DNA from 2 places in the Peribacillus sp. YIM B13482 genome. Region 2 is predicted to be linked to the other one. Evidence: riboswitches for the same ligand, from Rfam matches in the RefSeq annotation. Region 2 holds a riboswitch; the other holds the start of a gene.

Region 1 (15,286 bases), on a different contig from region 2:
GTCCAATGATAAGACAGACGAGCGCTATTCGCTGCGATCTGAAAGACTGATACAAGAAATGAAGGGAATGCTTCCGGAAACAACGAGGTTAAATGTACGCATAGCCCGCCAAAGAGCAGTATCTCTGTGAATAAATAATATTTGTAGTTGAGCAGCAAGCAAATCCAGGGAATGGAGAAAGCGGCAATCTCCCAAAAAATAACGATCCATAAAGGCAGCGCTAGACCTTCCTGAAATCTGATCGTCGTGAGAATGAGCGAAACGCTAGTAATAAGGCGGAGCCCAAGCATAATCCAATCATACCAAAACCATTTTTTGACCATTTCCAACAATTCTTTCAACCCCTAAGCAGCTATCTGTTTGTTTCCTATAGTATTATAAACCAAACCTTTGTGCAGTGTATAATTGGCTGTTACGCTCCGTCACCTGCATAAAGGTCGGAAAAAAGTAGCTATCGGTCTAGCTGTTGAATCATGGTTCGCGTATAACCTCCGAATGTTTTCGTCAACCGGTCACCCAACTTGACGCTTATTGCGGCAAGCACCGCTCCCAGAACCATGATAAGGAGTGATTTCGCAAAAGTATCTACTTGCATGAAAATGACATTCATATCGATGTATCGATACAAAATGGGTGCCAACAGGAATGCAAGCGGTGTTAAATAGAGAACGGCTACGCTGACGAGACTGACGAGTCCGATCACCAACTTCTGCATTAACCAAAAGACGGCGAGCCAATTGCGACGATCCGTAAGTTCTAATTTGGCATGAACCCAAATCGATGCATCCGTTGTTATTTTTTTGTCGTAATGTGCTGTCGTAATATCTGTATAAACTTTCGTCTGCGTACGTTCGAATTGGATGAAGGTTGTCGTAGTTCGCAGTACTCGTGTAAATAGTGGAATGCCGATTACTATAAATGAAAGACTTAAACTGAACGACAGAGCTACCATATAAAAGCAAAAGTAAAACAAGCCTGTAACGAAAGTTAATAATAAAAAATAACCATTTTGGATGAAACCTGATTTCATAAGGTTCATCGCTCCTCTCCGTGTAATAGCGGTATTGTATGGTTGGGCTTCTTCCGTCAACCGCACCAGTGTAAAAATGTTATGTGACATTTTCGGAATATATCCAACCTGCTCAACCTCAGCAAAAAAAGTAAACGCCATAGACGGAAACACTGTTCTGAAGTTGTTAATGCGATTTGACTACGGTTTTCTATAGGTGAATCCGCACCTCTTTAAAAAATAGGTTGGTGCGGTTGCCTACTGCTCCATACTAACCGCACAGCTGTCATCTCCACCAGTGACAACATGTCATCATTTTCTTTGTGACATGTTGGCGCTGATCAATACGTTAGCGAGCATTGCATGTCATATGAAATAGTGTAGATTTGTAACTAGCTTAAATGATAGTGAGTGAGTGACAATTGGACTGCTGAAGACGACCCAATATGCTTGTATGCAGAAAGAGTCGTACTTCAAAAAAATCCATGAGGTGAATACCATGAACAAAAGAAGGAAAATGATTTACGGTGGAGTTGCCGTAATGCTAAGTGCAGCGACTCTAACTGCAGGTTGCAGTACGAGACCAGCTGAAAAGTCGGATCAAATAGGAACAACCCAACCAGTTGAGACAGCTCAAATATCTCAAAATAGTATTGCAAAATCACTTGAATTACAGGCGAAGCAACTGAAGACGTCAGATCCGAAACAACCATTGGATGATTTAAAACCGCTAAAAGACATGATAGGGAATGCAAATTATGTTGGTTTAGGAGAGGCTACTCACGGAAGCTCGGAGATTTTTATGATGAAGCATCGCCTCGTGAAGTATTTGGTCACTGAGCTAGGCTTTACCAATTTTGGGATTGAAGAGGATTGGGGCAACGGTTTAAAGCTGAACGAGTATATCCAAACGGGAAAAGGCGACCCTAGGGAGTTTTTGAAGCTGTTGTACCCAAATGATGAGATCGTCGCTATGGTAGAATGGATGCGGGAATACAACGCTGATCCTGTAAATAAAAAGAAAATTCAATTTATCGGACTCGACTTAAAAATGCTGGATCAAAGTGTCTTCGATAAAGTGATCAACTATGTAAAGGAGCATCATCCTGATTTGCTGCCGGAAGTCGAGCAAAGCTACAAAGAGTTGTCATCGGTGGCAGGTAATCTACAGGAATATATGAAGCTGACTACTGAAGTGAAAGAAAAGCATATGGCTAATGCGCAAAAAGTAGTCAAATTACTTGAAGACAAAACGGAGTCGAATAATGAGACTGATTCACACGAGCTAGCTTGGGTGAAAGAAACGACTAAGGTGATAGAGAATTTTACGAAGATGGTGATTCCGGCTGACTATCCGAGCATGGTGAAGCTGCATGATCAGTATCTAGCCGAGCACGCTGTTTGGGCTCAAGAAAAACTTGGCGGAAAAACGATGGTTTGGGGGCACAATATTCACATAGCTAAAGGTGTCATCACTGAGAAGATGTATCCTAAAGTCGCCGGGGAGTTTCTGAAAGAACGTGTAGGTAATCAATACGTAGCAATTGGCTCCACCACCACGGAAGGCAAATATACAGCATATATATCATTAAGTGAAAATAAGATTGCAGCGGATACCATTCAGAAGAACGAGAACAGCTCCAATCATATGCTTGGACAAGTTCATTACGATCAGTTCCTGTTAGATCTTCGCAAATTGAATGGAGCCGCGCAGCAATGGGTAAAAGAAAAGCAGCCATTCTTTGATGGCGGTGCACAGATCATTCCTAACGTACCGCAATATGATGATGATGTTTCCCTTCAAGAGCAATTCGACATTATGGTTCATATTCAAAAAACGACCCCTTCGCATATCAAGTAATATGAAATAAAAAAGACAATCCCTTAACTTGTTACCAGGATGAGGGATTGTTTACGTTTTGTATGCCGTTCTCTTCGATTGTCTTGGGGGCGTGCATTCTTGCAAACGTTATGATCACTATGTACGCAAACGCAACGTTACTCAAAAGATGTACCAAACCATGTGTATTCTGGCATTACTACGATTTCGTCTATCTTTTTATCGGCTTAAAAGCGTTGGCGGGATTGTTCGGCGTCGGTGAATTGTAGATTTAACAAGTAAAGGTTCAGCTCCTTGTTGGAGTCCTCGTAGGAATCAATAACGGCCACCTCTTCAATGAAACGTTGACCTTCCTTGGAATACGCCTTGGTCGCCTCGAGAACGACCCATTCATTAGGAAAACGCTCCTGAACTTCATCCCATCGCATCTTGGACACCTCCAATTAAATAATTTCTATTTTTATAGCATATCGGATTGTATGCTCTAAACCAGAGTCAGACCTCCACCTGATCTCTGGGGCTCTTTAATAAAGCGGTACCCTTCCAGAAATCCGGCTAAAAAAGCTTTTTCCTCTTCAAGAGCTTGTTCCATGCTTATGGCCTCCTCTATGGGTCCATACAATTTAATTTACGTTGAGTCTCATTCAGGCTATTGTGTTGGCATTTAATTGCATGAGAAGACTTTTCACTCGCCTATATAAGTGCTGAAACTGAAGAACAAGCACTGCCGACATTGGCTTAGAACCTGAAAGTGGAAGTGATCCGTTTTAAAATCCAACCCAATGAGAAAACGCCTGCCGCTAAAGTGGCAGGCGTTTTCCGTTATCTTACTTTCATGAACTATTTTCATAATGGAAGGGGGGATTTCATTTCACAATGCTTTAATAGGATTTCAACAATCCGCTTTGAAGCAAACCCGTCCCCATATGGGTTGGAAGCTGTCGCCATTTTTTTATAGGCTTCTTCATTTGTAAGTAAGTCTGTGGCTAATTGATAAATTCGTTCTTCCTCAATTCCTGCCAATAGAAGGGTGCCAGCCTCAATCCCTTCTGGCCGTTCTGTCGTATCGCGTAATACAAGGACAGGAACACCAAGTGAGGGAGCTTCTTCTTGCACCCCTCCGGAATCTGTCATTATTAGATGGGCGTGCGCCGCAAAATTATGAAAATCAAGCACCTCAAGCGGCTCTATTAAGTGAAGTCTTTCCGTTTCACCAAAAATCCGGTAAGCAATTTCACGGACGACTGGGTTTTTATGAAGTGGGAAAACAACTTGGATATCCGTGTGATCTTCAAGCAGCCGTTTGACGGAACGGAATATTTCTTCCATTGGTTTACCGATATTTTCTCGTCTGTGCGCTGTCATCAATAACATACGATCTCCATTCAAGCCAGATAGAATTGGATGTTCGTAGTCTTTCCTTACTGTGGTTTTCAAAGCGTCGATAGCGGTATTGCCGGTAATATGGATCGAATCACTCTTTTTATTTTCCAAAATTAGATTCTCTGCTGCCTGATTTGTTGGGGCAAAATGCAAATCAGCTAAGACGCCTGTCAGCTGTCTATTCATTTCTTCAGGATATGGAGAATACTTATTACCCGTCCGAAGACCAGCCTCAACATGGCCAATTTGAATTTTATTATAAAAAGCGGCTAAGCTGGCGATGAAAGTCGTCGTTGTATCTCCATGAACGAGCACGATATCTGGTTGCAGTTCTTTCATAAGAGCGCTCAGTTCCCCAATACCGCGAGTTGTGATCTCTTCTAATGTTTGTCTTTCTTTCATCATATTCAAATCGTAGTCTGGTCTTATTTTGAAACATTGCAGGACTTGATCAAGCATATCTCGATGCTGGGCGGTGACCACTACGATGGTTTCGATTTCTTCCTGGTGTTTTTTCAGTTCCAATACGACAGGTGCCATTTTAATGGCCTCCGGTCTTGTCCCAAACACAGTCATGACCTTTAAACGATTTTTAGGCATTATGATTTCCTCGCTTTCTTTATTTCCTCCCTATTATAACGAGTTGTTCTTAAGAAAAATTTTATTAACGCAACAATTAACAGAATATTTACAAACTTAATAGGGACTTTATATTTCTTTAACCCCCGCTTAATATCGTCCATTTACAATAAAAAGCAGGACGATATTAAGAATCGAGGTGATAGGCTCATATGAAAAGTGTCCTGATGATTGTGCAAAACTTTTATCCTGAAATTGGGAGCGCAGGAAACAGGATGAAAAATGTATATCTCAATTTGAAGCGAAGCGGCTATGAGGTTACAGTCATCACTTTGAGGCCGAGTTATCCTCATCAAAGTTTATATCAAGATTCCCATTTTTGGGATGAAGTCGATATTGAGGAAAAAGATATCATCAGGATTCAACCAGATAAAGTGAAGAGGTATACAAGCAATATGTGGAGACGCTTGCTTCATTATTTGGAAGCGATGTGGCTCTTCATTTACACAATCATTCGATTGGAAAAAAAATATGACTATGTGTTTGTCACGACCCCGCCTATTTTCCCGATATTTGCGGCATTGATTGCCAAGAAAAAGATGAAGGCAAAGCTAATAACCGATGTAAGAGACTTATGGCCCGAATCATTGCAGGGAGTAGGCGTATTCACGAATAAGTGGATCTTGAAAATGGCTTTTTTCCTTGAAAGAAAAATATATCGACACTCTAACCAAATTATCATCAATAGTCCTGGATTTAGGGATTATATCCTTTCAAAAGGAGTCAAAGATGATGATATCCAATTCATTCCAAATTCGCTTACTGCAGACGAGCTGAACTTGAAAAAAAGGCTTCCGCCAATTTCGGAAAATAGGATCAAGGTCGTTTATACGGGTAATATCGGACTTGCCCAAGATATTAAAAAGTTAATAGCAGTTGCTGAAACACTGAAAGAACATAAACAAATTGAATTCACGATTATTGGATATGGCTATCGAATGTCCGAGGTCCAAGACGAGATATCCTCTAAAGGGTTGACCAATATAAGGGTCATCAAAGCGATGAACAGGAGGGTGACTCTTAAAGAAGTATCCTCATCCCATATTGCGTATGTAAGCTTAGTTGAGAAGGATGTCTTTAACAAGGTGCTGCCTGGAAAAATAATCGACTATATGTGTGTAGGGAAACCGATTGTCGGTGATGTCGCCGGGCGCGCCAGGCAAATGATTTCGGAGGCGCAATGCGGGATTGTGGCAGATAGTAGAAAGGTTGATGAAATCAGTCAACATATTTTAACAATGGCCTCTGAGAAGGCTCTTCGCGAAGAGCTGGGTGAAAATGGCCATCGATATGCAAAACAAAATTTTCTATGGTCAAAAAATATTCAAGGGCTCATTAACGTGATGGAAGCATCTAGCTGACGGCATATCTGGAAAAGTGGAGGTAAAAATGGCGAAGAAGGTATGTATGTTTGTGTGGAATCATTTTACCAACGATGCACGGGTTCTAAGGGAGTGCACTGCCCTTACTGAAGAAGGTTATGAAGTCGACTTAATTGCCATTCATAACTGGAAAAATGAAGAATTACAAAAAAAAGAGAAACATAAAAATGGATTTAATGTCATTCGAGTGAATAATCGCTGGGATAGACTTAATAGAGTACTTAGAATCGTGAAAAAAGTGAAAAATAAGATGTTTGAATTGACCGTTCTCACTTTATTGGTTTGGAATACCTTGTTGAACATGAACCTGATTAAGGGCTGGATCAGTACTGTCGTATTGGTGAGTGTTATGGGGCTTCTTGCAATAATCGCCACAATTGTTACGAAAACAAAACTGCCGAATCTTTTGACAAGAAGCTATATTTTTTTTCAAATGGTTCATTACGGACGTAAAAAGAAATATGACTTTTATCATTCGAATGATTTGAATACGTTAATGCAGGGAGCAATCAGCAGTAAATTTCTAAGACGTAAAAAGCTCATATATGATTCTCATGAAGTTCAAACGAGCAGAACCGGTTATAATAGCCGGATTTACGGGATAATGGAAAAATTTCTATTAAAATTTGTCGACGAAATGATTGCCGAAAATCATACTCGTGCTAAATATAATGAAGACTTATACGGTCTGTATCCGAAAGTGGTCCATAACTACCCAATCCCTACATTGCCTGAGGAAAGTACAGTCGTGGATTTACACGAGTTGCTCAAGCTGCCAGAGGACGAGCCGATATTGTTATATCAAGGCGGCATTCAAACGGGCAGGGGGTTAGAGAAAGTGGTTGAGGCAGTGCCGATGATGGAAGCTGGAACGCTTGTTTTCATTGGAGATGGAAAGATCAAGCCTGAATTAATAAAAAAGGTGGAGGCAATGGGTCTCGAACATCGGGTGAAATTTATCCCGAAGGTGCCTGTTGACGATTTGCTTCATTATACGAAAAACGCATATTTAGGTTTTCAGGTATTGAATAATGTCTGCTTTAATCATTATTCTGCTTCTTCCAATAAGTTGTTTGAATATATGATGAGCGGAGTTCCTGTCATCGCCTGCAGCTTTCCAGAAATTCAAAAGGTAGTAGACACTGAGAAGGTTGGTATGTGCGTCGACTCCCATGATCCCCGTTCTATTGCAGACGGAGTCAATTATTTATTAAAGCATCCAGAAAAAAGAGCGGAAATGAGCAGCAACTGTCTGAAAGCCCGCCTAAAATACAATTGGAAGCAAGAGAAAGAAATCTTCATCCAAATCTATCAATCAGCTTAACAAAACTAGAATACTAGAAGAAAATATGATGAGGAGTGGTTATTATGAAATTATGTACAATGGGACTAGGTTATATAGGACTTCCAACATCTTTAATGTTCGCAAAACATGGAGTAGATGTTGTTGGCGTGGATATCCATCCTGATGTTATTAATAAATTGAATAATGGAAAGCTCCATATTGAAGAACCTGGACTAGAAGAAGTGTTAAATGAAGTGCTAGATGCCAAAAGATTTCGTGCTGCCTTAAATCCTGAGCCTGCGGATGTTTTCATCATTGCGGTCCCAACTCCAAACAATGAGGATCAACACCAATCGTGTGATCTTACCTATGTTATGCAAGCAACTTCAAGTATTCTTCCTTTTGTTCAGAAGGGAAATGTCATCATTATTGAATCGACGATTGCACCAAGGAGCATGGATGATCATATCAAGCCATTGATTGAGATGTCAGGGCTAACGATCGGGAAAGATATCTTTCTCGTACATTGTCCGGAACGTGTCTTGCCTGGGAGAATACTAGAAGAATTGGTGCATAATAACCGAATCGTCGGCGGCATTACAGAAGCCTGCTCCTACAAAGGAAGCCTTGTCTATGAAACTTTCGTTAAAGGGGAAATCATTCGTACGGATGCGAAAACGGCTGAAATGTCCAAGTTGATGGAAAATACCTTCCGTGATGTGAATATTGCTCTTGCGAATGAGTTGGCTAAAGTTTGCTTCCAATTGGATATCAATGTATTGGATGTCATATCAATGGCAAATAAGCATCCACGTGTAAATATTCATCAACCAGGACCAGGGGTAGGTGGACATTGTCTCGCGGTCGATCCTTATTTCATTGTCGCTAAAGCTCCTGAGACAGCTAGAATCATCAAATTAGCCCGCGACACGAACGTTTCTATGCCGTATTATATCGTCAATTGTGTCAGGATGTTACTTGAAGGTATCCGTAAACCAAAGGTAGCGGTTTTTGGACTTGCCTACAAAGGAAATGTAGATGATATCCGTGAAAGCCCGGCCATTGATGTTGTAAATATCCTGATGAGCATGGATCAGGTGGAAGTATCCTTGCATGACCCACATGTCCAATCTGGAAAAATGCCAGTCGTTTCTGTCGAAGACGCTGTAAAGGATGCCGACCTGATTCTTGTCTTAACCGATCATAATGAATTTAAAGAAATGGATTATGACAAACTTTCGAATAAGATGGCTCATAAAATAATTTTGGATACTCGAAATTGCATTGATGCAAATAAACATAACACCCAAATTGTCAACTTAGGCAATGTATTCGAATATAAAACAGAGCATTTGAAAGAAGTAAGGAACAAAATGATTATCTAATAAACAACTGATTCTGCTGCAAGGCCGGAAATGGATAGGATAGAGAATAAAGGGTGTTGACTCAGTCAGCACCCTTTAAGTTTTGCAACATGTTAAAAAATCATTTGAAATAATAATAGGATGAACCTGTAATTTTTTATTTGCAGCAAAGTCTAAATTAATTAGGAGGAGGTGGGGCGGGCAAGAGGAGTGGTTTTATAGTATGAAAAAAGGATGACGAACTTTCTCGTTTATTATATGGCCAGCAGGATGTATAGGATTGGTTCAGGAGACCTTTCCCCGGGCTTTCTGAACAAATGGAATATAGCCACTAGCTGGAACATAGGAGACAGTTTCTTAGCTGTTTTTATTTAAAAATATAGATTGGATAATACTATATGTTCTGTAAATATGACTTCCTATGTGGACATGTGAAGAGCAGATTTGGTTTGCCTTGCGCTTCAGGCTAATGTGGCTTTTACAGCAGTGAGATCGTAATGGTTGATTTTTTGCTCAGATTAGTCAGTTTATAAAGAAAGGACCAAGCAAGGGCTTGGTCCTTTTGGGTACAATTTATTATGCTGTCGGGCCGCCAAGTTCTTCGATTTCACTTGGAACGCTTCCGAATTTTTTAAAGTTTGCACGGAATTGGGCAGCAAGAGCTGTAGCTGCTTGTGTATATGCAGCAGGATCTTCCCAAGTCTTGATTGGCTGAAGCACTTCGTCAGGAACACCAGGAACATGAAGTGGAATATCCAAACCAAAGATATCGTCTTTGGTTGTCTCGATATTTGCTAATTCGCCTTCAAGTGCCGCTTGTACCATCGCACGAGTGTAAGCAAGTTTCATACGGCTGCCAGTTCCGTATGCACCGCCAGTCCATCCAGTGTTGACAAGGTATACCTTTGCGTTGTGCTCGTCAATTTTATCTCCAAGCATTTCAGCATAGCGTGTAGCGGGAAGCGGTAAGAATGGTGAACCGAAACATGTTGAAAATGTAGCTTCCGGTGAAGTTACTCCTCTTTCAGTACCAGCCAATTTACTTGTGTACCCACTTAGGAAATGGAACATTGCCTGTTCCTTGGAAAGCTTGCTGATTGGAGGCAGTACGCCTGAAGCATCAGCTGTTAAGAAAATGATTGTATTTGGGTGTCCTGCGATACTTGGGCTCACGATGTTATCGATCGCTTGCATTTGGTATGCAGCACGAGTGTTTTCTGTTAATGAACTATCATCATAGTTCGCTTCACGTGTTTCAGGATCAACAACTACGTTTTCCAATACGGCACCGAAACGGATCGCATCGAAAATTTGTGGTTCTTTTTCGCGTGAAAGGTTGATCGTTTTAGCATAGCAGCCGCCTTCGATGTTGAAAACACCGTTAGAAGACCAGCCGTGCTCGTCATCGCCAATCAGTTTACGATTAGTGTCTGCGGATAACGTTGTTTTACCTGTACCGGACAGTCCGAAGAATAAAGCGACGTCCCCTTCACGTCCTACGTTAGCAGAGCAATGCATTGGAAGGATTCCAGCCTCTGGAAGTAAGTAGTTCATGATCGAGAAGATCGATTTTTTCATTTCTCCTGCATATTCCGTTCCGCCGATAAGGATGGTGCGGCGTTCAAATGAAACGATGATGAAAGTTTCAGAAGAAGTTCCGTCCACTTCTGGATCTGCTTTGAAATTAGGTGCCGAAAGTATTGTGAATTCTGATTCGTGACCTCTTAGTTCCTCTTCGTTTGGACGGATGAACAAAGTATGGGCGAAAAGATTATGCCAAGCATATTCATTAACAACTTGGATAGGAAGGCGTGATGATTCGTCTGCACCAGCGAAACCTTTGAAAACAAAAATCTCTTCTTTTGCTTTTAGGTAGTCAACTACTTTATTATATAGTTTATTGAACACATCTTCGGAAATTGGCCGGTTCACTGAACCCCAATCGACTTTATCTTTAACAGATGCTTCTTCCACGATATATTTATCTTTAGGTGAACGACCAGTATATTTGCCGGTTTCAGCTTTTACTGCTCCAGTTGATGTTAAAACGCCTTCGTTTCTGCTCAATACCTTTTCAACCAATTGAGGAACTGAAAGTTGAGTTTGAACATTGTTTCCTGTTAATAATTGGTGTAACTCATTAGAAACATCTACAGAATTCATATATGAGGTACCTTCCTTTGTTTAAGTTTTTATATTACAATTAGTATAACACATTCATTTAAATAGTCTATACTATTTATTTTTTTTTGTGATAATTTTCAACTGGCCGCATTAATCAATTTAAATGGGAAGGAACCGAGTCAGGATGATCGCATATACTTTCATGGAAGCATCTTAATTTTGAATGGTAAATCATGATGCCTTTCCAATTCTTTTTCTCAATGTTCTATTATTAATGGCAATTTTCATTATTTCTATTCGCCCTGGCTTGGAAACCCTTTAAAGACGTTGAACCAACACGTATTTTCACGTGAACCCCATTCTGGGGGAAATGTTCTTTTTTAGAAAAGCATTGACAAATTCCAACCAGATACGATAATATCTTAAATTGTACGGATTCTCTTATCCCGAGTTGGTGGAGGGACAGGCCCTTTGAAACCCAGCAACCTGCCATATTGAACTTGACTCCAAGATCGATCGCCGAAAATAAAGCGATGGTTCTTCAAGGAATAGTGGTGATGGTGCTAACCTGAGCAAGGTAAAAAACCCTTGAACGATAAGAGTGAAAGGATAGAAGACAGAATTTTAAACCTTTCCTCATTTGCCAGGGAAGGTTTTTGTGTTTTTAATAAGTAATTCTGTGTCTATAGTTGAAACTAATGAGGGAAACGAGTTCCGTAAAAAATCAGGCTTATGCCTACAACATACTAACTTCCAAGGAGGAAATATGATGTCAAAGAAACGTCTATTTACTTCTGAATCTGTTACAGAGGGCCATCCGGACAAGATTTGTGATCAGATTTCAGATTCCATTTTAGATGCTATCCTTGCTAAGGATGCAAATGCACGTGTTGCGTGCGAAACAAGTGTAACAACAGGTCTTGTACTTGTTGCTGGAGAAATTACAACATCCGCTTACGTGGATATTCCGCGTATCGTTCGTGATACGATTGCAGGAATTGGCTACACACGTGCGAAATACGGTTTCGATGCTGAAACTTGTGCTGTATTAAGTTCAATTGATGAGCAGTCTGCCGATATCGCAGCTGGCGTCGATAAAGCATTGGAAGCTCGTGAAGGACACATGTCAGAGGAAGAAATCGATGCAATCGGTGCAGGGGACCAAGGTCTTATGTTCGGATTTGCCTGTAATGAAACTGAAGAGCTTATGCCGCTTCCGATCTCATTGGCACATAAACTTTCATTCCGCCTGGCTCAAGTTCGTAAAGATGAAACGCTTGCTTACTTACGCCCTGATGGTAAAACACAGGTAACTGTGGAGTATGATGAGAATAACCGTCCTGTACGTGTAGATACGATCGTTATCTCTACACAACATGATGCAGAAATTACGCTTGAACAAATTCAAGCAGATTTAAAAGAACATGTAATTAAAGCAGTTGTTCCAGCTGAATTGATCGATGCTGAAACTAAGTACTTCATCAACCCGACTGGCCGTTTCGTAATTGGCGGACCTCAAGGGGATGCTGGTCTTACTGGACGTAAAATCATCGTTGATACGTATGGCGGATACGCTCGTCACGGCGGCGGTGCATTCTCTGGTAAGGATGCTACTAAAGTTGACCGTTCTGCGGCATATGCTGCTCGTTACGTTGCGAAAAACATCGTGGCAGCTGGCCTTGCTGACAAAGCGGAAGTTCAATTGGCATACGCAATTGGTGTGGCAGAGCCTGTATCGATCTCGATTGATACATTCGGAACTGGTACTGTTAGCGAAGAAGTCCTTGTTGACCTAGTTCGCGCTAACTTCGACCTTCGTCCAGCCGGTATCATCAAAATGCTTGATCTTCGTCGCCCGATTTACAAACAAACAGCTGCATACGGACACTTTGGCCGTACAGATGTCGATCTTCCATGGGAACGCACAGATAAAGCAGAAACATTAAAAGCACAAGCATAATCAATAAATGAAAAGGTGTCCCGCTTATAGCGGACACCTTTTTTTTATTGACTTATTTTGCCGTCAGAGGGAATAATTCAAGAAATCCCATAGAAATCCACTCACGTGCATATACCCGTGAGATTAGTGCGAATACTCGTGAGATTGGTGCGTATACCCGTGAGATTGTTGCGAATACTCGTGAGTTTGGTGCATAAACTCATGGATTGGTGCGAATACTCGTGAGTTTGGCTCGTTTACTCGTGAGTTTAGTGCGAATACTCGTGAGATTGGGCGTTTACTCGTGAGTTTAGTGCGAATACTCGTGAGTTTGGGCGTTTACTCGTGAGATTAGTGCGAATACTCGTGAGTTTGGTGCATATACTCGTGAGTTTAGTGCGAATACTCGTGAGATTGGCTCGTTTACTCGTGAGTTTAGTGCGAATACTCGTGAGTTTGGTTCATTTACTCGTGAATTTGGCTCATATACTCGTGAGTTCGTAAGTTTGGTGCGTACCTATAAGTTCCCGCTATATTCAGTTTATTTTATACGTTCTGCCGTTTTGTAGTATTGCCCTTTTTCAGCATATTCGCGTACGATACGTTCCATATCCTGACGGTCTTCTTCGTTGATTTCACGAATGACCTTAGCTGGGCGTCCGAATGCCAACATGTTCGGTGGAATGACTTTGCCTTGGGGAACGAGACTGCCTGCACCTATAAAAGCCCCTTCGCCGATTTCCGCTGCATCAAGCACAATCGAGCCCATGCCGATCAAAGCTCCTTTTCGGATTTTACAGCTATGTAAAATGACCTGATGGCCAATGGTTACTTCATCCTCGATGATCAATGGATTATTTGGGCTTTGGTGCAGAACGCTGTTATCCTGTATACTGACTTTGTTCCCAATGATGGTTGGGGATACATCGCCGCGTATGACGGAATTGAACCAAATTGACGATTCTTCACCAATTTTCACATCACCTGTCACGACAGCGTTTTCAGCAATATAAGCGCTTTCAGCGATATCAGGTTCTTTACCTTTAAACGGATAAATAATCATTTTCAATCATTTCCTTTCCGAAGTGAATGTTTTTATGTATTATTTTAATATACCGTATGCAAATACACTTGGCTATTTATAATATAAATGTACAACTTGTTAGGTTTCTTTTTTGGCGAAAATCACGAATATGGTTATAATTTATATATATTATTTTAACTATCATGGATCGTATACAACAAGTGAAAAGTGAAAGGGGGATTTCGAATGTGGAAATGGGAGACAGAAGGAGACGCAAAAGGCGTAATTGTCATCATTCATGGGGCGATGGAACATCACGGCCGTTATAAGTGGTTAACACAAATGTGGCTTTCAGCTGGATACCATGTCGTCATGGGCGACCTTCCTGGGCAGGGTATGACAACTCGCGCCTACCGGGGACATATCGATTCCTTTGATGAATATTTAGACGAAGTGAAAAGCTGGATAGAAGAGGCTTACGAATATTCGTTGCCGGTCTTTTTACTTGGACATAGCATGGGCGGTTTGATTTCGATACGCCTTCTTCAGGAAGAGGAATGGGACATTGCAGGGGTGATTCTTTCTTCTCCATGTTTAGGCCTCGTGACGAAGCCGCGGAAGTTCCTGACAACCATCTCCCATGGTTTGAACATCATGATGCCTCAGTTAAGAGTAGATTCCGGATTGACACCTGAAATGGCGACGAGAAGTGCGGAAATTCGTGAATCCGATAGAAACGATACATTATATATCACGAAGGTTTCGATTCGCTGGTATCGCGAGCTTGCACAGGCGATGAAGGATGCTTTTGAAGAGATTCCCGAATTTCAGGATGTGCCGCTTTTGGTCATGCAGGGCGGAGATGACCGAATCGTGAATAAGAAGGCGGTTCGTGAGTGGTTTAATTATAACCTGGCCAGTGAAAAGCAATATAAGGAATGGCCGAAGCTTTATCATGAAATCTTCAACGAACCGGAGCGTGATGATGTATTCCAATATGCGCTGAGTTTTGTTGAAAATCGTCTAAAGATATTAGGGTATGTCGTTTGATCGGTAAATCCTGCGGAATAATTGAAAAAGCTGCTGAAGTGAGACATTCAGCAGCTTTTTTTATTTGAAATGGATCAACCTGCTTTTGTAAGTAATTCGTACGATTTGATGACCGGTGCCCAAAAAGTAACCGGATACATAAATTGGCTCAAATGTGTTAGTTCATTTTTATTGGATAAGGCGGTGGATAGGAGATAGATGGATTTAAAGCTCAAGTCATTAGCGAATAAATCTAAAAGCGTCGCTT
Region 2 (15,286 bases):
TGCCGTTTTCTTTATGTTTTGCAGGAATCTTTTCATGGTCTTTGCTATTTGCAAGCCAAATTTCAAAGCTGACATCATCCGCATCTGTCACTTCTTCATCCCCATAAGTAACTTTTGCCTGAAACTTCACAGGCTCATTCACTTTGCCATGAATTGGATCGACAGCTAAATCGACATTCAACATTTTCGGAATTTCCTCTTCCTTGCCGCATCCAGCCAATAAAATTAACGTCATGCAAAATAACATGATTCTTTTCATTTTTGAACGTATCCCCTTTTTATGAATTCAATTCTTCTCCTATTATAGGTAGCACTACCCTGACTTTTGTTCCTATTTTTTCTTTACTTTCTATTTCGATATTGCCATTTTGCAATTCCACCAATTTTTTGACGATGGACAGCCCAAGCCCTGACCCGCCATCAAAACGGCTGCGTGCTTTGTTCACCCGGTAAAAGCGATTCATTACATATGGTAGATCCGCTTCAGGAATCCCATTACCCGTGTCAGTAACCACCAGTTCGCAATTTTCTTTATGCTGAATCAAGGTAATATTGATTGATCCTCCAGGCTCCGTATACTGAATGGCATTGTCAAAAATGTTATGTAAGATTTGTTCCATCCTGCCTTCATCCCCAATAATAATCGGGTCCGGATCCAGATCAATTTGCAAGTCCAATTGCTTTTCTTTTATTATAGGTTCATAAATCACAAGCACATCTTCAATGAATTGAGCAAAGGCAATCGGGGTTTTAAATAACATGAGTGGATCACTATCCATTTTTGATAAATCCATCAAATCTCCTACAAGCCGCTGCAGCCTAAGAGCTTCCCTTGAAATTAGTTGAAGGTATTTACGTTCCTCTTCATCATTTTTCACTACACCATCCAAAATGGCCTGCGTGTATCCCTTTACGTAACTAAGCGGGGTTCTAAGCTCATGTGCAACATTTTCAAGAAACTCTTTTTTTCTTTCTTCTTCCAAATGGATGGAGTTAGCCATATCATTAAAGGCTTTTGCCAGTTTACCTATTTCATCATGACTCCTTACCTGAACCTGTATGTCATAATTGCCCTCTGAGACTCGATGGGCAGCAGTCTCGATGTCCTTGATTGGACTGATTAGCTTTTTCAACCATTTCGTAGTAAAAAAAATCGCGACAATCAAGAATAAAAGAACCGCTGCCATCCACTTTGCAGCAAATTCCTTAAGCAAGACCGTAATAGAATCCACTGGAATATACGTATAGATGATGCCTTCGAGGCGATCTCCGTCAATCAGGGGTATGATGGCCGCTACGATGTTCTTTTTAAACCTTTTCTCGTACCCCTCTTTTTCAACGGCTTTCCCGTCTAAAAGCATTTGCCGTTCCTCTTCAGAAATGAGGGTGTCATAATTGATTTCAAAAGGGAGACAGGCACTCAATTCCCTGGGATTGCTGACGACAAAGACCTCGCTGTCATTCTTACTGTTAAACCATTCAACTTTTTGCTTGAAGTCTTCACTGATTTCACCGCCGGTATAATCCTCACCAAGCAATGACGCTTCATTGACTAAATCTGTTTTAAGCTTCTCCACATAAAGGTTTTTATAATAATATTGGGAAAGGGAGTAAGCGAACAGCACGGACAGGATGATGGCGGTGATGATGGTAAGCCATAATTTAAAAGAGAGGGACCTCCATTTATTAATCATTTCTTTTCCTCTATCTTATACCCGATTCCCCAGACGGTTTGAATGTAATCGGCCGCGCTTAATTTCATTCGTAAAGTTTTGATATGGGTATCCACGGTACGTAAAGACCCCCCATACTCCCCGCTCCATACATTTTCAAGCAGTTGTTCACGGCTAAGTGCCTGACTTTTATGACGCATGAGGAATAAGAGCAACTCGAATTCTTTCAAGGTTAAATTGATAGGGGTCCCTTCCACCAAAACCGTTCTGGATTGTAAGTTTAAGCTAATTTTACCGAATCGCACTTGGTTTAGATCCTCTTCTTTCAATGATAGTTTGCCTGTCCTTCGCAATACCGCTTCGACCCTAGCGACCAATTCTCCTGGATTGAACGGTTTGACGATATAATCGTCCCCGCCGAGCTTCAGCCCTTTCACCATATCCCACTCTTCACCTTTCGCACTGACAAATATTACAGGGATCTCCCAATTATCACGAATCTTTTCACATACCGAGAAACCGTCCATACCTGGCATCATGATATCCAGTAGGATTAAATCCACTTCATGTGTTTCAACCATACTAATGGCTTCTTTTCCATTCGTAGCTTGAAGGCATCGATAACCTGAGTTCAGCAAATACATTTCAACTAGATTCCGCATATCCTCTTCATCATCCACGACTAAAATGGTGTAAACATGCATGTCAACTACTCCCTCAACATCAATTGGAATGGACCTTCGCCGACTTTGATCGTTTTTTTAACATCGACTGTTCCAGCATCCACTACATACACTTCATCACTATCATATCCAGCTACGACCACATCTTCGTTAAAGTTTGCCATTTCAAAAGGGTTGACGCCGACCACCTTGCTTTTCACTTCCTCATATTGATCATTCAATTTATATAAGGAGCTTGTGCCATGACTAAGGACAAAAATGCCTTCAGCATTCTCCAGGAACTTTATCGGCATGGTGGGAGCCTTCAACTTTTTCTTCAACTCTCCCGTTTTTGCCGAATAAATATATAGATCTTCTTCCACTTGATCTCCATGACCGTGTCCTCCGATCCATATTTCATCCTTTTCTTCCCTCAATAATGAGCCAGTGCTGGAACTATGTATGGGAAATTCGAATTCAACCTTTTTCGTTTCAAGATTTATCACTGAACATTTGGTATCCCCAAAATTAATTACATACAAGCGATTCGCTTGCACACCCTGAAGAACGGTCAAAGGGCTTTTACCGACACTGACTATATCCTGTTCCTCACCTTCATCATTTAAAAAATAAATGGAGTGATTCGATTGATTGACTGCCACGATGCTTTTTCCATCATGTAATAACTGCATATTGACGATCCCTTTCCCAATTTCCCAACTGTTTATCAGTTTTCCTTCTGATAAAGAGTACACTTGGACTTTCTCCATATCCTTTCCATAAAGCAAGATAGTATCTTTGTCTGCCAGGAGCAGGGCTCCGGTAAATGGTTCTGAAATATCCCATTTGGCAAATGGATGATAGTTTTCATCTATGAAAGTCAGGGAGGTATCCTTGATATTGACTGTCGCCAAGAAAGATTTACTTTTATTTATTTTTGTAAATGTATTACTGCCATTACACCCAGTAAGCAGTAAGATGGCAAGAAAAAGCCCAATGCCCCACTTCATATTTTAAGCTCCTTATTCATTAAATATCTATTTTTTTAAAATTTTAACAATGATTTGTGAAAAAAGTATGAAGCGGAAAAGAATATTCTCTAAACAAGCATCCGTATCACAACTGGAATCATAACCTTTCCAATTCAGTGACATAGGATATGACGATCGCGTTTTTCATTTCTTCTGAAAGCGCAGAACCCATCACGCGTTTAATACAGAGGTAAAACTTTTCCAGTACTGGTTTCCGGGCACGGGGGTGTGCATTTTCATCTAAAAGCTCGCGGCGAATTAGTTCCGATAATACTTCCCTTCCACCTCCATCCGGCACCTTACGATTATTCCATAAACTTAAATAAGCCTCCAGTACTGCTTCTTGCCTGACATTATCTTTCATATTATCCCTTCCATCCATCACTAATTTATACATATTATTAATCAAGTTTGTAAAGACTAACTTAATATTACGATTACGCAATAAAAAATTCATAAAAAGGAGTGAGTAAATTGTCTCAAGTATACCGCTGTCCGAATTGCCGGACAAATAAATCTCGCTTCAATCTCATTAAGCAAGTATCAACCCCCATTAAAAAGGATCCGCAATCCGGTGAGATCGTTGAACAATATTCGAACGATTCGCTTCAGCCTTTCCATCTAGCATATAATGGTCCAGAAATTCGGGTGCAATGTGCTGCGTGCGGATTAATTGAAGACGAAAAGACATTTGCCGCCTTTGGATTGCAACAATGAAAATGGTCAGACCCATTTATGGTCTGACCATTTTTTCAATCTTTTCCCACCGACATTTTAGCTGCGGTCTATGGCAATTGGAATGAATTTTCCATCCCCATATCCATCATCCAATAATGCATTCTCGATTTCAATGGCCTTTTCCCTAAATCTTCATCTAGATTTTTCATCGAATTCGGATAATCATTCTTATTCCATGGCAATATTACCGCCTCCTTGATAAGAAAGTCTCCTTTTATGTTTCTCTTTAATGGACGGCAGACGTTTATTGGGCCGCTTTCGCTTCCAAAGCCTTCAACTGGCCGATGATAATTTCCCTATCCAACTTTTCACCGATAATGACGATATTCAATGGCATTTTCATCATTTCATTCATATACATCGGCATTCCGTATGAGTATTGGAATAAATGGGGGAGTTGTGAATGTGTAAAGGAAATGTATCCTTTCATTCGATAGACCGTTTCCGGAAGGCCCCTAAGCCAATCTTCAAAGTCAGTTTGTGCCACGGCACCCTCAAATGTGTGGACCACTGCAGTTAAATGCAAATGGTCGTGTACATCAAGCTTTTGATGGCCATTTTGCCGTTTTCTTTGCATCTGCTGCAACGATATCAAGGAAATGGCCGCATACTCCGTCAATAAACAAACAGCATCGGTGTTAAGCGCCTGTATCGAATATATCAGCTGTGCGGCCTCCATCTCACTTACAAGGTCCACTTTATTCAATAATATGAAATCCGCATGGTGGATTTGCTCAGCAAGCAACTGCCGAAGCTGCGGAGACAGTTCTTCCCGATCGCGCCACCGTAGTAAATCGACGACCGTTATAATCCCTTTATAATCCAGTCTTTTGGCGAAAAGCGGCGACATGATGCCATCCAATACTTCAACTGGATGGGCTGCGCCCGTCGTTTCAATATAAACGGCGTCCAGGTTGTTTTCAGTTAGCAATTCATGAAGCTGAACCTCCAGCTTATCCTGAATGGTGCAGCAAATGCACCCGTCAAACAACTCCTTCAATGGCACTTCATCACCAATCAGGCCGCTGTCCACCGATACACTGCCGAGCTCATTCAAAAGGACGGCCACTTTCCTATTTGCTTCACTTTCCTGTTTTAATATATTTCGTAGAAGCGTCGTTTTCCCGCTGCCGAGAAATCCTCCTAATATGTAAACTTCGGTTGTTTTCATTTGTATCTGCTCCCATGATCCTGTAAAATTCGATTCCGTTAAATTTTATCATACTTATCTTTTAAAAGCACTTGCCCGAACCACATAAAAAACCAGCCCGTAAGCTGGTTTTTCGACAATGATTCATGCTTGAACTTCGTCTTTTTCGTAAATCGGCACCCATCCTGCCGCTGTAACGAAAATACGGACAGCTACAGTTTTTCTATCTTCTGCCAGCGTGAAATAATGCCGTGTGGATTCTGGTACACTAATAAGATCTCCTGGATTAAGCCGTACATCAAACCACTGCTTATCCCTGCCCTCAATGGCAAAAATACTGGTTCCGCCTGCTATGAAACGCACTTCATCATCTTCATGGTGGTGTTCCTGCTTAAAGTTTTCAAGCATTTGATCCAAGTTTGGATTTGCATCGGATAATGTGATGATATCTTGAGCTTTATAGCCTCTTCTTTCGGAAATTTCCGCTATCTCAGATTTGAAAGTTAAAAGGATTTCCTCTTTGTCAGCATCTGTCAGATCGTATTTTTCCACAAGATGGGCCGGTAATTTCGAAATGTCCCATTGTTCATAAATAACCCCTTGTGTTTCTAAAAAGCCTTTTACCTGTTCACCGTTTTCAATAACCTCGTTTGTTTCATGGAACCTAATCATCGCCATCATTCATCCTCCTCTAGGATCTTTTATCTTAAAGAACCTGCAAACGCCTTTTGTTGATTAAGCAACAGTTGATATTGAAATAAAAATTCGCAAGCTTCAAGTATTCTTTTTGCTTCGAGTCCGCTTATACCCCAGACCGTAATTCCATGATTGCGGATCAGCACGGCGCCAGAGTCTTCTTCGACATGTTGCTTGAACTTATCGGATAACTGTTGAATGTCAGCGTGATTATATATTATTGGAATCCGAAGCTCTGAATCTTCATCCCACCGTCCGGTCGCTTTTATGATTTCATGATTATGAAAAGAAACCTGACCTTCATCTCCGTACAATTCGGATATCACATTATTTTCAACTGTATGGACATGGAGTACACAGTTCGCATTGGTTTTCCCGTAAATAACGGTATGAAGCAAAGTTTCGGCCGATGGCCTTAGCTCCGTTTCTTCAACTGGTTTTCCTTTTAAATCCACCAATAAAAAGTCCGAATCCGATTGCTTCCTTTTATCCTTACCGCTTGCCGAAATATAAAAGAAAGGACTTTTGGGCTCGCGGATGGACAAGTTCCCGCTTGTTCCCATAAACCAATCCCTTTGGGCCAGTTCAGCTTTAATATCGGCTAGCTCCAGCCATTCTTCAGTATGTGTGTTCACGCCTTTACCTCCTCCCGCCGCTTTAAAATATCAATTACATCATAAAACGTCTCAAAACCTTGATGAGGAATCCCTTCTCTATCACAATTCTCAAGCAGCATGTCACGGGCTATGACAAAATCGGCCTGTTTTGCCGCTTCAAAATCCGTTACTGAATCTCCAATAACGAGCTTAAAATCACCCGCACTCGCAATTCCCCTCATAATTGATGGCTTACAGCAACCGCAATCCTTATTACATTGGTCATCACAAGCGTGGGGCCACTCAATATAAATCTTTTCCTTATTGAAAAATGCATTGTTGCAATAAACGGAATCTGCTGGCAAGATATCATTAAAAAGAGGTGCAATGAAAAAATCCATGCCTCCACTTACAATATATAAAGGGATGTTGGCTTTTTTCGTATACTCAACGAATTCATTAAATCCTGGACGAATGCCGGCCGTCTCGCATACATATTGAATGATGTCATCCTTCAAGCCACTATCAAGCAAGGAAAACATATCACCGACCCCTGAAGATATACTGATTTTTTGCTGAAGGACATCGTCTTTCAACTTTTCCCACTCCGGTGGCGCAAATTTTTTCATGATAGAAATGATATTATCTATGTTGGTGATCGTTCCATCGAAATCGCAAAAGATGATCGGTTTCATTATTTCTTACAAGCCTCCCCATAAAACAAGAGCTTTTTTTAGTCCTTCTTCCTCAGCCGCCGCTTCTGATAGGTCCTTTCCTGCTAGTACGGCTTCAACAGCAGAACGGAAAGCCTTGGCCCCGCCCTCTGCTCCGTCAGGGTGTCCGTGAATTCCACCTCCGGCATTAATGACACTGTCCAGCCCAAAATCCTTGATCAGGTCGGGAACCATGCCTGGATGAATGCCTGCAGAAGGTACAGGGAAGGCCTTTTTCCATGAAAATTCATCTTTTGTAAGAGCTTCAGCAATCGCTAATGTTTCCTTTTTTTCAAGTGCGACATTTCCATAAGGTGATGGGAACAAGGATAAATCCGCTCCTGATAACCTCACTAATTTACCAAGCAATAATGGATAGCCTATCCCATAAAATGATGAAGATGCCAATGCCCCGCTATATGCGGGGTGCGCCATGATCGGTAGTTTGATATGATCATGTTCACTTAAGGCTTGCAATACATCCAAACCATATGTATGAACGTTGAACAATAAAGCATCTGCCCCTGCTTCAGCCGCTTGCTTCGCCTTATCCAATAAATCAAATGTTTTCCCTGATAGATTGACAGCATATAAAGTTCGGTGGCCAGTCGTTTCAAAGACTTCATTCAAAATTCTTTTTCCCGTTTTTATTCTATCGAAAAATGGAGTCTGTTCCTGGTCAAAGAGAATCTCATCATCTTTAACTAGGTCAACACCTCCTACCGCTTGTTGCTTCAGTTGCTCATTATGGAAGGTTAGATCCCTTCCCAATACACCTTTAAAGATGCTCATCACCAGGGGCCTGTTAAATACCTCAATCTTTTCCCTTATGCCTGTAATGCCAAATTGCGGTCCCGGGAACGCTTTTTGAATAGCACCGACAAAATCCAGGTCGATCAGTTTTATTTCACCGTCCAATGAAAGTTTGCCGAAGACCGTCGTAAGGATTGCAGGTAAATCATTAGAGAAATTCCCAGCCGGATAGGCAATTTTAATTAGCGAACGGTACACTTTACGATTAAAGTAGCCGTTTGCCCTCTCTTCTTCAGATAGTGGCGTTACGGATACTACACGTCCCTTATGCTTTTCCAGTTGCTTCTGGACCAATTGGGGCAGGTCCGTCCATGTCCCCACAGTCAAACCTAAGGCAATGCTCTCTGCTTTTTTCTCATGATTTCCATTAAAGTCATGAATTAAATAAGTAGCGACTATCTCGCTCATCTGATCACTCCTATTACACGTTAGTAAACTCTCGAAGTCATTAACCTGGCATTGCTCTAAATGGCAAAAGCCCCTTCATATAAGAAGAGGCTTAAAAAGCCATCTTCTTATCCCCCAGCCATTGGCTGCAAGAATTAGCACCGTGCCTTGTGGATTTCATTAAAAATCCGGCGAAGAATTCCGCCCCATTTTACAATGGAATTACGGTCGGTTGCTGGGCTTCATAGGGCTAGTCCCTCCACCTGCTCAAAATAAGAAAACGCTGATATATAGTTACAAGTATCGAAAGATTTAGAATTTATTTTGTATTCTGACAGGTATTCCATACTTTGTCAATACGTTTTTAACCATTTAACGGTGGGATACATTGGATACCTCAATCCTTCGTTAAAACAAGTTTAGTGTGCGAATTCGTTCCACAGCCTCTTTTAACCGCTCTTCCGAAGTCAGAAGCCCTACCCTTACGTAACCCTCGCCAAATTCACCGAATCCATTTCCTGCGGCAACAGCTACGTGGGCATGCGTTAATAAATAGTCTGCAAAACTCTCTGACGTAAAACCTTTTGGTACCTTGAGCCAGGCAAAAAACGATGCTTCAGGAGCTTTGACTTCCCAGCCGATTGCCCTTAATCCCTCAATGAAAACATTCCTGCGCCCCTCATACATCTTCACTAATTCCTCTACACAGCTCTGCGAGTCAAGCAATGCACTTGCCGCTGCTTCCTGTATCGCCGGGAAGAGACTCACATAAAGATGGTCTTGTAATAGTTCAAGAGCCTCTATGACACTTTTATTCCCCATTGCGAAGCCAACTCTCCACCCTGCCATATTGTATGTTTTCGATAGTGTGTATATTTCTATTCCTACATCCTTCGCTCCCTTTGCCTGGAGAAAGCTTGTCGGTTTTTTTCCGTCGAACCCTATCGCTCCATAAGCGAAATCGTGGACCACACAAATTGAATGCTCTCTTGCGTGGGAGACGGTTTCATCAAAAAAACTTTCAGTTGCAGAAGCACCAGTGGGGTTATTCGGATAGTTCAAGAACATCATTTTGGCTTTATCAAGCACGTCTTTATGTATAACTTTGTAATTCGGAAGAAAACCATTTTCTTCTGTCAAGGGCATGAATTCGGTTTTTGCCTGGGCTAACACTACACCTGAAAGATAATCCGGATAGCCGGGATCAGGAACCAGGATCGTATCACCTGGATTTAATAAACACTGCGGCAGTTCGACAAGACCTGCCTTTCCTCCAAAGAGAATCGCCACTTCACTATTTGGATCCAGCTTGACTCCATATTCACGTTCATAAAAGACGGCAGCGGCATCCTTTAAATATTGATGTCCCCGGAATGGTGAATATTTATGATTAATCGATCTTTCAGCAGCAGTCTGTAAACTTTTCACGATATGTTCAGGCGTAGGTTGATCAGGATTTCCCTGGCCTAAATTAATGACATCATGTCCTTGCGCCGTAATCGCATTGACTTTTGCGACAAGTGAGGCAAAAAACTGCTTTGGCAGGTCCTGAAGCTTTCCGGATTTTTCGAATTGCAACATTTATACACCTTCTCTGAAATTTCTTGAAATTATAGTCACAAATGATATATGTTTATCATAGTCTTGTAAAGCATTTTTTACATGTGGGGGTTTTAAACGATGAAGTGGAAAATAGCCTGTATTCAAATGGATATAGCATTCGGGCAACCGGATATCAATTTTCAGGTTGCTGAACAATGGTTGGAAGAAGCAGCACGGTCAGAACCCGATATCGTCATTTTACCAGAGCTTTGGACAACTGGATACGACTTGACCAGGTTAAATGAGATTGCTGATCAAGAGGCGGAAAAAACGATTGAATTCCTTAAAACACAGGCAAGGAAACACGAGATTCACATCGTAGGCGGTTCCATTGCCAAAAAAACGAGCAAGGGTATCTATAACACCATGATCATCATCAATAAGGATGGAAAACTCATTAAAGAGTATGATAAGCTTCACTTATTTCAATTGATGGATGAACATCGCTACCTGCAGCCAGGTGAAAAAAAAGGTTTATTCACTCTTGATGAAAAAATATGTGCTGGATTCATTTGTTATGACATCCGCTTCCCGGAATGGCAGCGAGCCCATGCTGTTCAAGGTGCCGAAGTTCTATTCGTAACCGCAGAATGGCCTAAGCCCAGACTCGATCACTGGAGAGCCTTATTGATTAGTCGTGCCATCGAGAACCAAGCCTATGTTGTAGCCGTTAATCGTTCAGGTTCGGATATCAATAATATATTTGCTGGTCATTCCTTGATTATTGATCCATGGGGAGTTATCGTAAGTGAAGCGGGAGAAGAAAACGAACTATTGACAGGCACCTTGGACTTCACTAAAGTTACGGAAGCACGTAACAAAATACCTGTATTCGAAGATCGCCGGCCGGACTTTTATTAATTTCCCCATTGACAAACTATTTAAAAAGTTGATATTATTTTCCCGAAGATTAAAATTTCAGAATACATATACTCTTATCAAGAGCAGGCTGAGGGATAAAGGCCCTATGAAGCCCAGCAACCGACTGTAATACCATTGTGAAATGGGGCGGATCCACCGCCGGATTATAAAATCCACAGAGCACGGTGCTAATTCCACCAGAATTCATTTTTCTGGGAGATGAGAGGTCCGAAGCCAAAACTTCTGCCTCTTTCTATATGAAAGAGGCTTTTTTATTCTTATTTTGAACCTGGAGGGAAAAAAATGACTCAAAACCATTCGAATTTTAAAAGATTGACAAACGAAACAGCTATAACCTTTGCAAAAAAACTTGGGTTGGTCAATGCGGATGCCAGTTTAAACTGTAAAGAAATCGGAGATGGTAACTTAAATTATGTTTTTCATATTACAGAAACTGATACAAATAAAGGAATAATAATCAAACAGGCTGTCCCATATGCCAAGGTAATTGGCGAAAGCTGGCCGCTGACATTGAAAAGGGCTGCCATTGAAGCGAATGCACTTATTCATTTCAAAAGCTATTGCCCCGAATTCGTACCGCAAGTCTATTATTCGGATGAACAGCTTGCGATCACAGTCATGGAAGATTTATCGCACTTGAAAATCGTTAGAACAGGATTAATCGATGGTGATCCATATCCATTGCTTTCACAGCATATCGGTGAGTATGTAGCGAAGACGGCATTTTATACATCCGATTATCATTTAGAACCCTCTGCGAAAAAAGAAGTGGCCCGACACTTCACGAATCCGGAGCTTTGCAGAATCACTGAAGTCTACATTTTCACGGATCCTTTTTTCGAGGAGCTCCCCGGAGATTTCGAGGTGGAATTGACTGATGCCGCCAAAAGTATTTGGAATGATCAAGATGTGATACTTGAAGTCGCCAAGCTGAAACAAAGCTTTGAAACCGAGCAGGAATCCTTGCTTCATGGAGATTTACATACAGGAAGTATATTTGCAAGTGAAACTGAAACAAAGGTTATTGATGCAGAATTTGCTTTTTATGGCCCAGTTGGTTTTGACCTAGGTCAATACACAGCCAACCTTCTTTTTCAGGCAGTCACACGTAATGGCCCTGGAAAGGAAGAGATTTTCACACACCTCCATCAATTTTGGAATGCCTTTGAAGAAGCATATACTGAACTATGGAACACCCAAAATATAAGCCCATTCCGCAATGTGAAGGGTTATCTACCTTATTTACTGGCTAAATTCAAAAGGGACGCATTCGGTTTTGCCGGATGCGAATTGATTCGGCGAACCATTGGCCTTTCCCATGTTGCCGATCTAAATGTCATTGAAGATAAAGAATCTAGGATCGCTGCGAAAACGACAACATTGAAGATTGGTGCTTTTTTAATTAAAAAACGGGAAGAATTGGATGTTCCAGCTGTCATTGATGCGTTGAAAAACCATACACTTCCATTTTATTCAACCCTTTAAAAGGAGACCTGTACATGACGACACTAGCACCCTTACCATATTCAGTCCAATGGGATGATACCCATATTACATTATTAAATCAACAGGCCCTGCCTTCCTTAACTGAATTCATTGAACTTCATTCAGTTGATGATGTATACGACAGCATTTTGACATTAAAGGTACGCGGCGCCCCAGCAATCGGACTGACGGCAGCATTTGGCGTTGCACTTGGTGCCAAACAGGAAACAACCACTGAATTAGGGGAATTCAAGAAGAATGTAACGGGGCATATTGAAAAGCTCGCCTCTTCCAGGCCTACTGCGGTCAACCTTTTTTGGGCATTACGGAGGATGGAAAGCACCTTGCAAGCAGCACAAAGCATTTCAGCTGCCAAGGAAGCACTTGTAACGGAGGCCAAAGCCATCTTTACTGAGGATGAAGAAATGTGCAGGAAAATTGGGGAACATGGTTTATCCTTATTCGCTAAAGGTGATTCCATCCTAACGCATTGCAACGCTGGTGGGATTGCCACAGCCCGTTATGGAACAGCCTTGGCTCCATTCCACCTTGCAAAAGAAAGGGGCTTTCCGCTAAAAGTGTACGCTTGTGAAACCAGACCTGTCCTGCAAGGGGCGCGTTTGACTGCTTGGGAACTGATGCAATCAGGGGTTGACGTCACATTAATATCTGATAATATGGCTGCACATACGATTCTTCAGAAACGGATCAATGGAATTATAGTTGGGGCCGACAGAATTGCGGCTAATGGTGATACAGCAAATAAAATCGGGACATTGGGATTGGCCATATTAGCTAGGCACTTTAGTATCCCTTTTTATGTGGCTGCTCCATCAAGCACATTCGACTTTTCTATCAAATCCGGCTCATCCATCCCGATCGAAGAACGGGATGAAGCGGAAATCACCTTCATTCAAGGTGTACGGATCGCTCCGGAAAACGTGAAGACATTCAATCCAGCCTTTGACGTTACACCAAATCAGCTAATTACCGGCATCATTACAGAAAACGGCATCATTGGATCTGATTTTGTAAAAAACATTCCGCATTTTGTTAAGTGATCCAGGTCATTTTATTGATATAAAAAGACGAGACGGATTTAAGTATCCCTCTCGTTTTTTAAAAGAAGATCAAATAGTAATATTCTTGCGAGGTCTATTATAAAATAATTTAAGTGATTTGAACAAATCACCTCTTTCGATTGATGTTTTCGATAACAAATGATGAATAGTTATTCTTATTTTGTAAAAAATTCTTGAAGTGCCTTCTTATTTTTAGTATAGTCCATTTCCAACACGGCTCCGGTATGGGGATATATTTCATCTTTATAGCTTCCTTCTACGGGGATCCTTAGAGTTTCAACGGTGTCCGGTGTATGGAAGACGGCTTCTGGACCCATTTCCATTATCGTTTTCACCCCAATATCAGTATTTAAATAGGAAAGTCCTTGTTCGATTATACTAGGAAGGGCCGCTATACCTTCGAAGGACGAGATTTGATTTATAAACGCTGATTTTAATTGAACCAATACTTCCTGTTGACGCTCTACCCTTCCAAAATCACTTTCATCGTCATGTCTAAAACGGACATATTTCAATATTTCCTCACCATGTAAAACATTTTTACCAACGCTTGCTTGAATACTCATATCATCAATAATTTCCTGATCCACATCCACCACTACCCCCTCAGGGGCAAGCAAATCCACCATCTTCACAAATCCCTGAAAGTCAATTACTGCAACATGATCGACCTTGACATCAAGGTTTTCCTGAATGGTTTTCTTTAGCAGCTCCTTTCCACCATAATAATAAGCAGCATTTATTTTGTTATATGCTGATTTATCCCCAGGGATTTTCACATAACTATCACGCATAATGGAAGCCAGCTTTAGTTTTTCCTGCTCTGGAAAGTATTTTGCCAGTATAATCGCATCTGATCGAGATTTTTCCTCCCCGCGAGAATCAACACCAATTAACAGAAATGTTTTCACGCCTTCTTGGATCATTTCTTTGGTTATCTTTTTTTCCGTACCTGCATTTCCATTTTGTTTGGGTAAAGGCGCATAGGTGCAACCTGCCAGAATCCAGACCATTAGATATATGAACAGTACCTTTTCTTTCATTACCTCACCTCATCGGAAAATTAACCATATCTTTTACCTTATATTGGAATACTATTCATTGAACGACAAAAAAGCCTGCCATCGATAATCGCTGACAGGCTTTTCCATTTATTTGATTTCTTTCTTTAATACTTCAACCGCTTTTTTCACTTGTGTGTCGTTTTTTAGTATTTTTTCCCGTATGACCTGCATCAATTTCACGGTAGTATCATCTTTGATGGTACCAGTTTCTTTAATTTTTTGTTCCCTTTGGAACGCTTTAACCGCATTTGTAGTTGCTTCATCAAAGAATCCATCTATCTTACCAGGATCATGGCCTGCTACCTTCAGCATCTCTTCGGCTGCTTTCACTTCACTGGAGGAATCAGATGCTTTCAATTCCTTATCAGGCGAAATGTACGGAAGGCTGGCATAGTCAGGAAGCTTCACAGTAATATCCGGCTTGATCCCTTTCTTATGAATCCAATTGCCTTTAGGAGTCAACCATTTGGCTGCCGTATATTTGAAGTTAGACCCATCATCAAAGTCTTGGGCAGTCTGCACAGTCCCTTTTCCAAATGATTTGACACCGATCAAAGGAATGTCCGCAGATTCACTGACAGCGGCCGCAACAATTTCAGAAGCGCTGGCACTGCCATCATCAATCAACACGACTACCGGTATCTTCAGCTCTCCATCATTCTTCGATTTATAGACTTCTTTTTTCCCGTTGCGATCCTCAACTTGAAGGACC

The links. Region 2 has a riboswitch for S-adenosylmethionine ahead of mtnW (2,3-diketo-5-methylthiopentyl-1-phosphate enolase). Riboswitches for the same ligand answer to the same signal wherever they lie in the genome.
Region 1: another riboswitch for S-adenosylmethionine. It lies ahead of metK (methionine adenosyltransferase); the one in region 2 lies ahead of mtnW (2,3-diketo-5-methylthiopentyl-1-phosphate enolase).

Annotation. Positions count from the first base shown of each region.
Region 1 is NZ_JBHZPF010000036.1:25,924-41,209, forward strand. Features, by position in the region: gene ACFX4L_RS16805 (response regulator) at 1-332, opposite strand, end outside; gene ACFX4L_RS16810 (sensor domain-containing protein) at 452-1,030, opposite strand; gene ACFX4L_RS16815 (erythromycin esterase family protein) at 1,509-2,870, shown strand; gene ACFX4L_RS16820 (hypothetical protein) at 3,077-3,277, opposite strand; gene wecB (non-hydrolyzing UDP-N-acetylglucosamine 2-epimerase) at 3,696-4,832, opposite strand; gene ACFX4L_RS16830 (glycosyltransferase family 4 protein) at 5,087-6,232, shown strand; gene ACFX4L_RS16835 (glycosyltransferase) at 6,261-7,577, shown strand; gene ACFX4L_RS16840 (nucleotide sugar dehydrogenase) at 7,622-8,923, shown strand; gene pckA (phosphoenolpyruvate carboxykinase (ATP)) at 9,479-11,065, opposite strand; SAM riboswitch class I at 11,465-11,628, shown strand; gene metK (methionine adenosyltransferase) at 11,793-12,986, shown strand; gene ACFX4L_RS16855 (gamma carbonic anhydrase) at 13,507-14,025, opposite strand; gene ACFX4L_RS16860 (alpha/beta hydrolase) at 14,236-15,039, shown strand; gene ACFX4L_RS16865 (hypothetical protein) at 15,114-15,286, opposite strand, start outside.
Region 2 is NZ_JBHZPF010000016.1:30,531-45,816, reverse strand. Features, by position in the region: gene ACFX4L_RS10420 (FixH family protein) at 1-259, opposite strand, end outside; gene ACFX4L_RS10415 (sensor histidine kinase) at 279-1,694, opposite strand; gene ACFX4L_RS10410 (response regulator transcription factor) at 1,691-2,377, opposite strand; gene ACFX4L_RS10405 (YncE family protein) at 2,383-3,345, opposite strand; gene ACFX4L_RS10400 (hypothetical protein) at 3,464-3,730, opposite strand; gene ACFX4L_RS10395 (hypothetical protein) at 3,841-4,083, shown strand; gene ACFX4L_RS10390 (hypothetical protein) at 4,152-4,286, opposite strand; gene ACFX4L_RS10385 (CobW family GTP-binding protein) at 4,349-5,275, opposite strand; gene ACFX4L_RS10380 (cupin domain-containing protein) at 5,399-5,932, opposite strand; gene ACFX4L_RS10375 (methylthioribulose 1-phosphate dehydratase) at 5,956-6,585, opposite strand; gene ACFX4L_RS10370 (2-hydroxy-3-keto-5-methylthiopentenyl-1-phosphate phosphatase) at 6,582-7,241, opposite strand; gene mtnW (2,3-diketo-5-methylthiopentyl-1-phosphate enolase) at 7,248-8,480, opposite strand; SAM riboswitch class I at 8,585-8,738, opposite strand; gene ACFX4L_RS10360 (pyridoxal phosphate-dependent aminotransferase) at 8,868-10,040, opposite strand; gene ACFX4L_RS10355 (carbon-nitrogen family hydrolase) at 10,140-10,922, shown strand; SAM riboswitch class I at 10,994-11,148, shown strand; gene mtnK (S-methyl-5-thioribose kinase) at 11,226-12,428, shown strand; gene mtnA (S-methyl-5-thioribose-1-phosphate isomerase) at 12,443-13,489, shown strand; gene ACFX4L_RS10340 (LCP family protein) at 13,666-14,553, opposite strand; gene ACFX4L_RS10335 (lmo1851 family serine protease) at 14,662-15,286, opposite strand, start outside.